Regions from separate parts of the Priestia sp. ABM2_011 genome, predicted to be linked through region 2. Evidence: riboswitches for the same ligand, from Rfam matches in the RefSeq annotation. Region 2 holds a riboswitch; the other holds the start of a gene.
The links. Region 2 has a riboswitch for S-adenosylmethionine ahead of ACXAE4_RS02920 (methionine ABC transporter ATP-binding protein). Riboswitches for the same ligand answer to the same signal wherever they lie in the genome.
Positions count from the first base shown of each region.

Region 1: another riboswitch for S-adenosylmethionine. It lies ahead of ACXAE4_RS20760 (trans-sulfuration enzyme family protein); the one in region 2 lies ahead of ACXAE4_RS02920 (methionine ABC transporter ATP-binding protein).

Region 1 is NZ_JBSWUB010000001.1:3,898,862-3,903,654, reverse strand. It holds gene ACXAE4_RS20775 (CotH kinase family protein) at 1-18, shown strand, start outside; gene ACXAE4_RS20770 (spore coat protein) at 161-1,240, shown strand; gene ACXAE4_RS20765 (hypothetical protein) at 1,310-1,972, shown strand; SAM riboswitch class I at 2,139-2,256, shown strand; gene ACXAE4_RS20760 (trans-sulfuration enzyme family protein) at 2,328-3,473, shown strand; gene ACXAE4_RS20755 (trans-sulfuration enzyme family protein) at 3,457-4,638, shown strand; gene ACXAE4_RS20750 (hypothetical protein) at 4,673-4,793, opposite strand, start outside.
Region 2 is NZ_JBSWUB010000001.1:548,775-553,567, forward strand. It holds gene ACXAE4_RS02895 (arsenate reductase family protein) at 1-227, shown strand, start outside; gene gcvH (glycine cleavage system protein GcvH) at 363-746, shown strand; gene ACXAE4_RS02905 (YusG family protein) at 826-1,071, shown strand; gene ACXAE4_RS02910 (toprim domain-containing protein) at 1,253-1,603, shown strand; gene ACXAE4_RS02915 (thioredoxin family protein) at 1,618-1,917, shown strand; SAM riboswitch class I at 2,098-2,205, shown strand; gene ACXAE4_RS02920 (methionine ABC transporter ATP-binding protein) at 2,337-3,362, shown strand; gene ACXAE4_RS02925 (methionine ABC transporter permease) at 3,355-4,023, shown strand; gene ACXAE4_RS02930 (MetQ/NlpA family ABC transporter substrate-binding protein) at 4,041-4,793, shown strand, end outside.

The DNA of each region.
Region 1 (4,793 bases), 3.4 Mb from region 2:
AACCTTTTGACTCTTTAAAAAGAGATAGATTTATAGGCAATTTATAGGCAACAGTGGATTTTGTTAATAATAGGCAAATGCAGGAAATCAATAGCTGTACATGATACGTATATATACAGTATGAATGACCAATAAGGATAATCAATAAGGAGGAAAAACAATGAGTAACTATTACTACGACCAAAATCAAGATCAAACTCAAAATGCAAATCGTAGTCGCGCTCGCAAAGTTCAACAAGCTGAAAGCACGGGCTACTCTGCCCATTTTAAACCACTAAAAGGGAGAGTAGTGACTGTATATCGCGGGGGGCCTGAATCTAAAACGGGATATTTAATTGACGTTCAATCAGATTATTTAACACTTGCTCTTGAAACAAATCAAAATAACAACCAGCAAAATAATCAGCCGGCTCAGCTTATTCCACAGCAGCAGTATACATTTATTTATTATCAGCTTGCCCATGTTAAAAGCATTACAGAGGATACGAAGTCTAATTCGGCACAAACATTTTCTGGATTTAATAGTGAAGTAGAACTTCACAGAGCTAACACATTTGCAGGTACTCTATTATTAATGAAAGATAAGCAGGTGCAAATAAATCAAGGTGGTCCAGAGAAGAAAGTGGGTAAAATCCTTGACGTATTAGGCTCATTTGAATCTGCGTATGTCGTATTATTAACAGAAGATGACGGCGTCGTTTATATCAATGTAGAGCATATAAAGAGTGTAAGTGAAGTTGTAAGCAAAAATACACCTGTTGTTCCGCAAAATCCATTATTAGTTGAAGAAACACCTGATTATATCAAAGCGAAAAGTTTTAATGAACTGTTTGAAGAGTTTTCACATAGATGGGTAGCTATTAACGGTGGAGGCCCAGAGGCTGTGGAAGGTGTATTAGTTCAAAGCCGCAGTGGAAACTTTACTCTTGTACAAAATAATCAAGTTTTACGTTTACAACCAAGACACGTAAAAACCATTGCCTTAGGATCAAAAGGATCTTTCAAGCAAAATGAAGAAAATTCTGAGCAAAATGGAGATACAAATGAAGAAGATTCTATGCAAGAGTCAACTACAGTAGATAGAACCGGAGGTCGCACGGATGGCCGTACTGGAGACCGTACCGGAAGACGTACAGGAGGTCGCACAGACGATCGCTCGGGAGGACGCCGTACGGGTTCACGCTCTTCAACACCAGGTGAAAAAGTTATTAAAACGAAAAATTATCGTTGGAAAGCATGACGAACTGGAACGTAAAAGGTGCTTATAAAGCACCTTTTCTATCATATAGGAAAAAGGAGGAGAATGAGAATGAGTATGAATCATTATATTGATAAAATTGTTGAAGTCGATATATCAGGGAAAACAACGTTTATAGGAAAACTTGTTGATCTCGGGTTAGATGTAATGGTTTTATATAATGGACATGATTATTTGTATATTCCTCTTTTACACATACATCGCTTGCGAGAGGTTTCAGAAGAAGATTATACACCTTTACGAACCATAGAAGAGAACTTAATAGAAGAAAGTCAGCGGATTTCTTATCGTAATATTTTACAGCAGGCAAAAGGAAAATTTATTGAAATTTATGTAACAGGAGGAAAATCATTGCATGGCTATATTACAAGCGTGCTGAATGATTATCTTGTGTTTTATTCTCCAGTATATAAAAATGTCTTTGTTTCTTTACATCATTTGAAATGGCTTACCCCTTATAGTAATGAGTTAACCCCTTATTCTTTAAGTGACAAAGAGCTCCCAGTAAGGCCTGCCTCTGCACCTTTTGTCAGAAACTTTGAAGAGCAGCTTAAAAAATATGAAAATCAACTGGTCGTATTAGATTTAGGGGATCAATCAGAAAAAATTGGCGTACTTAAAGAAGTTTCTAATAATATTGTTGAACTAATTACGGCAAATGGAGAAAGTATGTACTGGAAGTTAGCTCACGTAAAATCTGTGCACTTGCCTTAGAAAAAGAGACCTTGGTGTCGTCTCTTTTTTTATGTGCTTATCAGGACAAGTATATTGAATAAACAAATGAGATGATTTAAATTTTTTAGAAAATTATGTTGACAATAAAGAAAATCTTTATTAAAGTTAGTAACAACAAACGTTAACCACCAACAATTATATAGAACTCTTATCAAGAGTGGCGGAGGGACTGGCCCTGCGATGCCCGGCAACCATCAAATGAAACATTCATTTGAACGGTGCTAATTCCTGTGGAACATCAGTATTGTTCTAACAGATGAGAGAAATCGTGTATAAACGAACACTCTTCCATCTGTGAAGAGTGTTTTTTATTTTGAGTTAAGGAGAGAAATAGATGAAAATTGAAACTTTATTAGTTCGTTCAGGAGTAGGTCGTGACCCTTCAACAGGTTCTATTACAACACCCATTTACCAAGCATCAACATTTGCTCATCCTGCTTTAGGGCAAAGTACGGGATTTGACTATGCACGTACGGCAAACCCTACTCGTACAGCATTGGAAGAAGCAATTGCTGCTTTAGAAAAAGGCGAAGTAGGAGTAGCATTCGCTTCAGGAATGGCGGGTGTAATGGCAGTTTTAGCACTATTTAAAAACGGAGATCATTTAATTGTATCAGAGGATTTATACGGAGGAACGTACCGAGTACTAAATGAAATCTTTTCAGAGCAAGGAATTACTGTTTCGTACGTCAACACAGCCCATCTCGAGCAAGTAAAAGATGCGCTTCGTCCCAACACGAAAGCTCTATTTATTGAAACACCTACAAATCCAATGATGCACGTGACTGATTTGCCAGAAGCAATTGCGTTAGCTAAACAGCATGATTTGCTTACTATCGTTGACAATACATTCATGTCCCCTTACTATCAGCGTCCTTTAGAGCTCGGAGCAGATATTGTGATACATAGTGCAAGCAAATACATTGGGGGTCATAATGATGTAGTTGCTGGTCTTGTAGTCGCTCGATGTAGTAGCTTAGGAGAGAAAATTCGTTTTTATCAAAATGCAGCTGGGGCAATCTTAGGTCCACAGGATAGCTGGCTGTTATTGCGCGGTATTAAGACGCTAGCGCTTCGTATGGAAAAACATAACGAAAACGCACTGAAAATTGCAAATTGGCTTACTGCTCATGATTCCGTGGAAAAAGTGTATTACCCTGGTCTTGAAACACATCCGGGCTATGAAATCATGAAGAAACAAGCAACTGGATTTGGAGGCATGATTTCTTTTGCTGTCTCACACCCTAACATCGTGTCAGTACTTTTAGAAAATGTTAAAGTTATTACATTTGCAGAAAGCTTAGGAGGCGTGGAAAGTTTAATGACATTCCCAGCTCGTCAAACACACGCTGATATTCCGGAGGAAATTCGAAATCGTGTCGGAGTAACAAACTGTTTACTTCGATTATCAGTTGGAATTGAGCACGCAGATGATTTAATTAAAGATTTGAAGGAGGCATTTGATGCATACCAACAATAATAAACATAGATTTGGTACGAACTTAATTCATGCAAATACAGGAATTGACGGTCATTTTGGAGCGGTTAACGTACCTATTTATCAGGTATCTACATTTAATCAAGAAGATGAGACGAACAACGGCCGCTATGACTATTCTCGTTCAGGAAACCCAACGCGTGAGGCTTTAGAAAACACTATTGCTCAGCTAGAAAATGGATACGCTGGTTTTGCTTTTTCATCAGGTATGGCTGCTATTTCATCGGTGTTATCTATTTTTGAATCAGGAGATGAAATTTTAGTTTCACACGATACGTACGGCGGGACATATCGTGTATTAACACGACTATTTTCAAAGTTTGGTATCAAAACAACTTTTGTTGATACAACGAAGGTTGAGAAAGTAGAAGAAGCTATCACAAAAGATACGAAGGCTATTTATATCGAAAGCCCTTCAAATCCATTTTTACAGGTAACGGATATTAAAGCAGTAGCAAGTTTGGCGAAGGAGCACAATCTCCTTACAATTGTGGATAACACGTTTTTAACACCTTATCTACAGCAGCCGATTGACCTTGGTGTAAATATTGTCATTCATAGTGCTACAAAATATATCAGCGGCCACAGTGACGTCATTGGCGGTTTAGTTGTAGTAAGCGATGAAAAGCTAGCGGAAGAAGTAAAGTTTGTACAAAATGCTTTTGGTGCTATCTTGGGGCCACAGGATTGTTTTTTACTGCTTCGAGGCATTAAGACATTAAAAGTTCGTTTAGATCAGCAGTTAAAAACAGCGCTGCAGTTTGCAAAGTGGCTTGAAGAACAATCTCTAGTGAGCCGTGTATACTACCCAGGCTTAAAAAGTCATCCGGACCACAAACTCATTTCAGAACAAGCAAATGGATACGGAGCTATGATTTCTTTCCAAGTGCAGGATGAAGAAGTAGCACGACATATTTTACAAGGAGTCAAATTAGCTTCAATTGGAGTTAGTCTAGGTGCAGTTGAATCCATTCTCACGCATCCTGCAACAATGTCTCATGCAAGTATCCCAAAAGAAGTACGTGAAGAAAAAGGAATTACTGATTCACTTCTTCGCCTTTCAGTAGGGCTAGAGGAATTCGAGGATTTGAAGCAAGACTTTAACGCTGTTTTTCAAAGCTTAGAAGAAAAAGCGTTAATTAAATAAAAAAAGGACTTCCATTAAGGAAGTCCTTTTTTTGTTATATACAGCTATCTAAAAGGTTTGTGTATAGGGACGTAAGCGCAACTTTTTCATCAGAGGAAAGACTGCTGTTTAGAATTCTTTTTATGCCAAGATGATATTTTACATACGGTGTTTGC
Region 2 (4,793 bases):
AAGCTTACTATCAGAACAGCGGCCTAGAATTAAAAAAATTCTTTAATACAAGCGGTAAAAAATATCGCGAGTTAGGTCTTAAAGATAAAGTAAGCAGTGCGAGTGAAGACGAACTTCTGTCTATTCTTGCGTCAGATGGCATGTTAATTAAGCGTCCGCTGCTAACAGATGGACAAAAAGTAACGCTTGGTTTCAAAGAAGAGCAGTTTGAGGACGTGTGGAAGTAAGTTTTCAAATAGAAAATTTTTACCTTTTACGTTACACTGTTAATAGGAAGTTATTTTAGGTTGTAGAAAGTGTTCTCCACGTTGAAGGCGCTTTTTATATAAACAAATTACGATACATATTTTGGAGGGATTAAGATGAGTACACCAAAAGATTTGCGTTATTCTGAAGAGCATGAATGGGTAAAAACAGAAGGAGACGTTGTCCGCGTAGGTATTACACATTTCGCTCAAGCTGAGCTTGGAGACATCGTATTCGTTGAACTGCCAGAAGTAGGAGCAACAGTAGAAGCTGACGAGCCGTTTGGTAGCGTTGAATCAGTAAAAACAGTTTCTGAGCTTTACGCACCAATTAGCGGTGAAGTTGTAGCAGTAAACGACAACTTAGGCGATAGTCCTGAACTTGTTAATGAATCTCCATACGAAGAAGCATGGATGATTACAATCAAACCATCTGATGCTTCTCAAGTAGACAAGCTGATGACAGCAGAGCAATACGAAGAAATGACAAACGAAGGATAATATTCCTCCATAAATTGTCTTTATGAAAAGTTTTTGACTGGACACTCTATTAGTAAACAAGCTAAAGGAGTGTCTTTTTATGTTTGAAAAACAAAAAATGGACGTTACAGATCGCGTTACAGCTAAATTTCATGACGGCGGTATGAAATTATACGTTGATAAGCAGCCAATTGGTGAAGTTAGCTACGGAACAAGCGGCAATGAATACCGCTTTGAAGAAGGATATTCGCAAGAAAATAATAAGTTCTATCAATACGCGGACGTACAAAAACAAGGTGAAACGCAAAAATATACAGACTGCGATGAAGAAGCAGGATGGTGCTAAACAGTGGCAACTGCCGCTGTTTTTCTTGTTTTATAGAGATAATATGGCCTAAACTGCCTTTTAAAAGAGTTCTTTCTTGCAAATTTCTTTTAAAAAACAGGTGAACTGTGATACATTAACGAATATTGTATAGCATAAAGAAATGATGTTACTATACAACTGACGATTATGGGTGATGAAAATGGGGCTAATTGAAATTGAAAAAGTAATTATTGTCGAAGGAAAGTCAGATAAAAAGCGTATTCAAGATATCATTCGAGAACCAATTGAAATTATTTGTACAAACGGTACGATTAGTTTATCAAAGCTGGATGAAATTATTGACTGTACGTTTAACAAAGAGGTATACATACTCGTTGACTCTGATGATTCAGGGAATAAGCTGAGAAAACAATTTAAACGAGAGCTTCCGGAAGCAGAGCATCTATATATTGATAAAATGTACCGAGAAGTTGCTGCCGCCCCTAGACATCACATAGCAACAGTATTGCTGAGTGCCAATATCGATGTTAATGCAGAATTTTTAACATAAAAGGAATGAGCAACATGCAAGAATGGAGCGAAAAACAGCTGGATGATCAGTTAAAAGAAGGAGAAAGAGCCTTTATCTTTTTCCATACGCCTTTTTGCGGGACATGTCAGCTGGCAAAAAAAATGTTAACCGTGGCAGAAGCGATGCTGCCGGATGTAACCATCGGAATGAGCAATTTAAATTATATGCCTTCAAAAGCAGAATTATTTTCTATTGAAAGCGTACCTTGTTTGATTGAAGTGGAAAATGGTGAAATGGTAAAAAAACTCTACGCGTTTCATTCCATCGAGCACGTACTCGAGGAGCTTCGATAATCAAACGTTTGTTTAAAATGAAGAAGTTGAAAGAGAGCGAACCGTTGGGGCTGTTGAAATCTTGGGATATTATCCCAAGAACAAAATCTGTTGACAGCCTATCTGACACATGCTAAAATCACACTCATGAATGTTCATAAATGAATGAATATTTCCCAAAAACAAAATAATTGTTGCGAACTCTTATCAAGAGAGGTGGAGGGACTGAGCCCTGTGAAACCCGGCAACCGTCAGACTAACTGAAATGGTGCCAATTCCTGCAAAGCTATGCGCTTTGAAAGATGAGAGAAAGGATTAAATATCGAGCCTTTCTGTCATGCGCAGAGAGGCTTTTTTAATGGGGAAAATTGTTTTACGGCTTTTTCATCCTATAGGGCAACCTAACATAATTAAGTTTTTATTAAAGAAGGTGAAGAAATATGATTACATTAACAGACGTTACAAAAATTTATCAGGCCAAAAGCGGTCAAGTAACAGCTGTTGATAATGTGAATCTAACCGTTAACCAAGGTGAAATTTACGGAATTATTGGTTATAGCGGAGCGGGGAAAAGTTCTTTGATTCGCTTGCTAAACGGATTAGAAACACCAACGACAGGAACGGTCGAAGTAGCAGGTAATGATATTGGAAAAATTAAAGGCGGAAAACTCAGAAAAGCTAGACAAGAAATTAGTATGGTATTTCAGCACTTTAATATCTTGTGGTCGCGTACGGTACGAGAAAATATTGCCTTTCCGTTAGAAATAGCAGGGATTTCAAAAGAAAAAAGAATGAAACGAGTGGACGAACTTATTAAGCTAGTCGGGCTTGAAGGGCGTGAAGATGCTTATCCATCACAGCTTAGCGGCGGACAAAAGCAGCGTGTTGGGATTGCTCGAGCGCTAGCGAACAATCCAAAAGTATTGCTTTGTGATGAAGCAACATCAGCGCTTGATCCTCAAACGACAGATTCTATTTTAGATCTGTTAGTAGATATTAATGAGAAGCTAGGGTTAACCATTGTATTGATTACTCATGAAATGCACGTCATTCGTAAAATTTGTCATCGAGTAGCCGTTATGGAAAATGGGGCAGTAGTAGAAGAAGGACAAGTGCTAGAAGTATTCAGAAAACCTAAGCAGCCGATTACAAAACGATTCGTTCAACAGATTTCTGAACCAGAGGAAACGTTTGAAACGATTGAACAAGTAAAAGAGCTGTATCCAAGCGGGCAAATTATTCAGCTGACGTTTGTTGGCGGAAAAGCAGAGCAACCGCTCATTACAACGATTTTAAAACAGTTTGATGTAACGATTAATATTTTGCAAGGAAAGATTTCTCATACACAAACAGGTTCATACGGGACGCTGTTCGTTCATTTAGACGGGGAATTAACAGAAGTTGAAAAAGTCATTGCATACATTCATGAGCAGCAGGTAGAAGTGGAGGTAATGACAAATGCTTGAGAAACTATTTCCAAACGTTATTTTAGATGATTTTATTCAAGCGACAAATGAAACACTATATATGACGGCTATTTCAGTTGTAGCCACATTTGTTCTAGGTATTTTATTGGGCTTGCTTTTATTTTTAACGTCCAAAGGACAGCTTTGGCAAAACAAACCTTTATATGCCATTGTGTCGGCGGTTGTAAATATCTTTCGTTCCATTCCATTCATTATTTTAATTGTGTTACTGATTCCATTTACCAAAGCATTGGTAGGAAGTATTTTAGGCGCTAATGCAGCGTTACCGGCTTTAATTGTTGGAGCAGCACCATTTTATGCGCGTCTTGTAGAAATTGGTCTGCGTGAAATTGATAAAGGTGTTATTGAAGCTGCTAAATCAATGGGAGCCACAACAAGCACTATTATCTTTAAAGTGCTGTTACCTGAATCGCTGCCAGCTTTGATTTCCGGTTTGACAGTAACAACCATTGCGTTAGTCGGCTATACGGCAATGGCGGGTGTGATTGGAGCTGGAGGTCTTGGAAACCTTGCATATTTAGAAGGATTCCAGCGCAGTCATAATGACGTAACGCTAGCTGCTACGATCTTAATTTTGATTATTGTATTTATTATCCAACTTATTGGAGATGCGATTACTGCAAAAATTGATAAAAGATAAAGGGAGGACTATTTATTATGAAGAAATGGCTTTCAGCTTTAGCATTAACATCTGCGCTAGTAGTAGGATTAGCTGCGTGTGGATTTAACAATGGATCAAAAGATGAAAAGAAAATTGTCGTGGGTGCATCTAATACGCCTCATGCTGAAATTTTGGAACAAGCAAAACCGATTTTAGAAAAACAAGGAATTGACTTAGAGATTAAAAAATTCCAAGATTACATCTTACCGAACACAGCTCTTGCAAACAATGAAATTGATGCAAACTATTTCCAGCACGTTCCTTATATGAATTCAGTGCTAAAAGATCATAAAGGTGAAAAAGGGTATGATTTTGTAAGTGCCGGTGCCATTCATATTGAACCAATTGGTATCTACTCTAAAAAATACAAAAGCTTAAAAGATCTTCCGAAAAACGGCACAGTTATTATGCGTGATGCAGTAGCAGAGCAAGGACGTATTTTATCGATTTTTGAAAAAGCTGGCGTGATCAAATTAAAACCAGGCGTAAAGAAAACAGACGCACAAATTAAAGATATTGTAGAAAACCCTAAGAATTTAAAATTTAAAGCCGATGTTGAAGGCGGATTGTTACCTCAAATGTACAAAAACAATGAAGGTGACGCTGTTGTTATCAATGCTAACTATGCTATCGATGCTGGTTTAGATCCAGTAAAAGATCCAATCGCAGTGGAAAGCAAAGAAAATAACCCATATGCAAACATCATTACGGTTCACAAAGGTGATGAAAATAAAGATACAGTGAAAGCT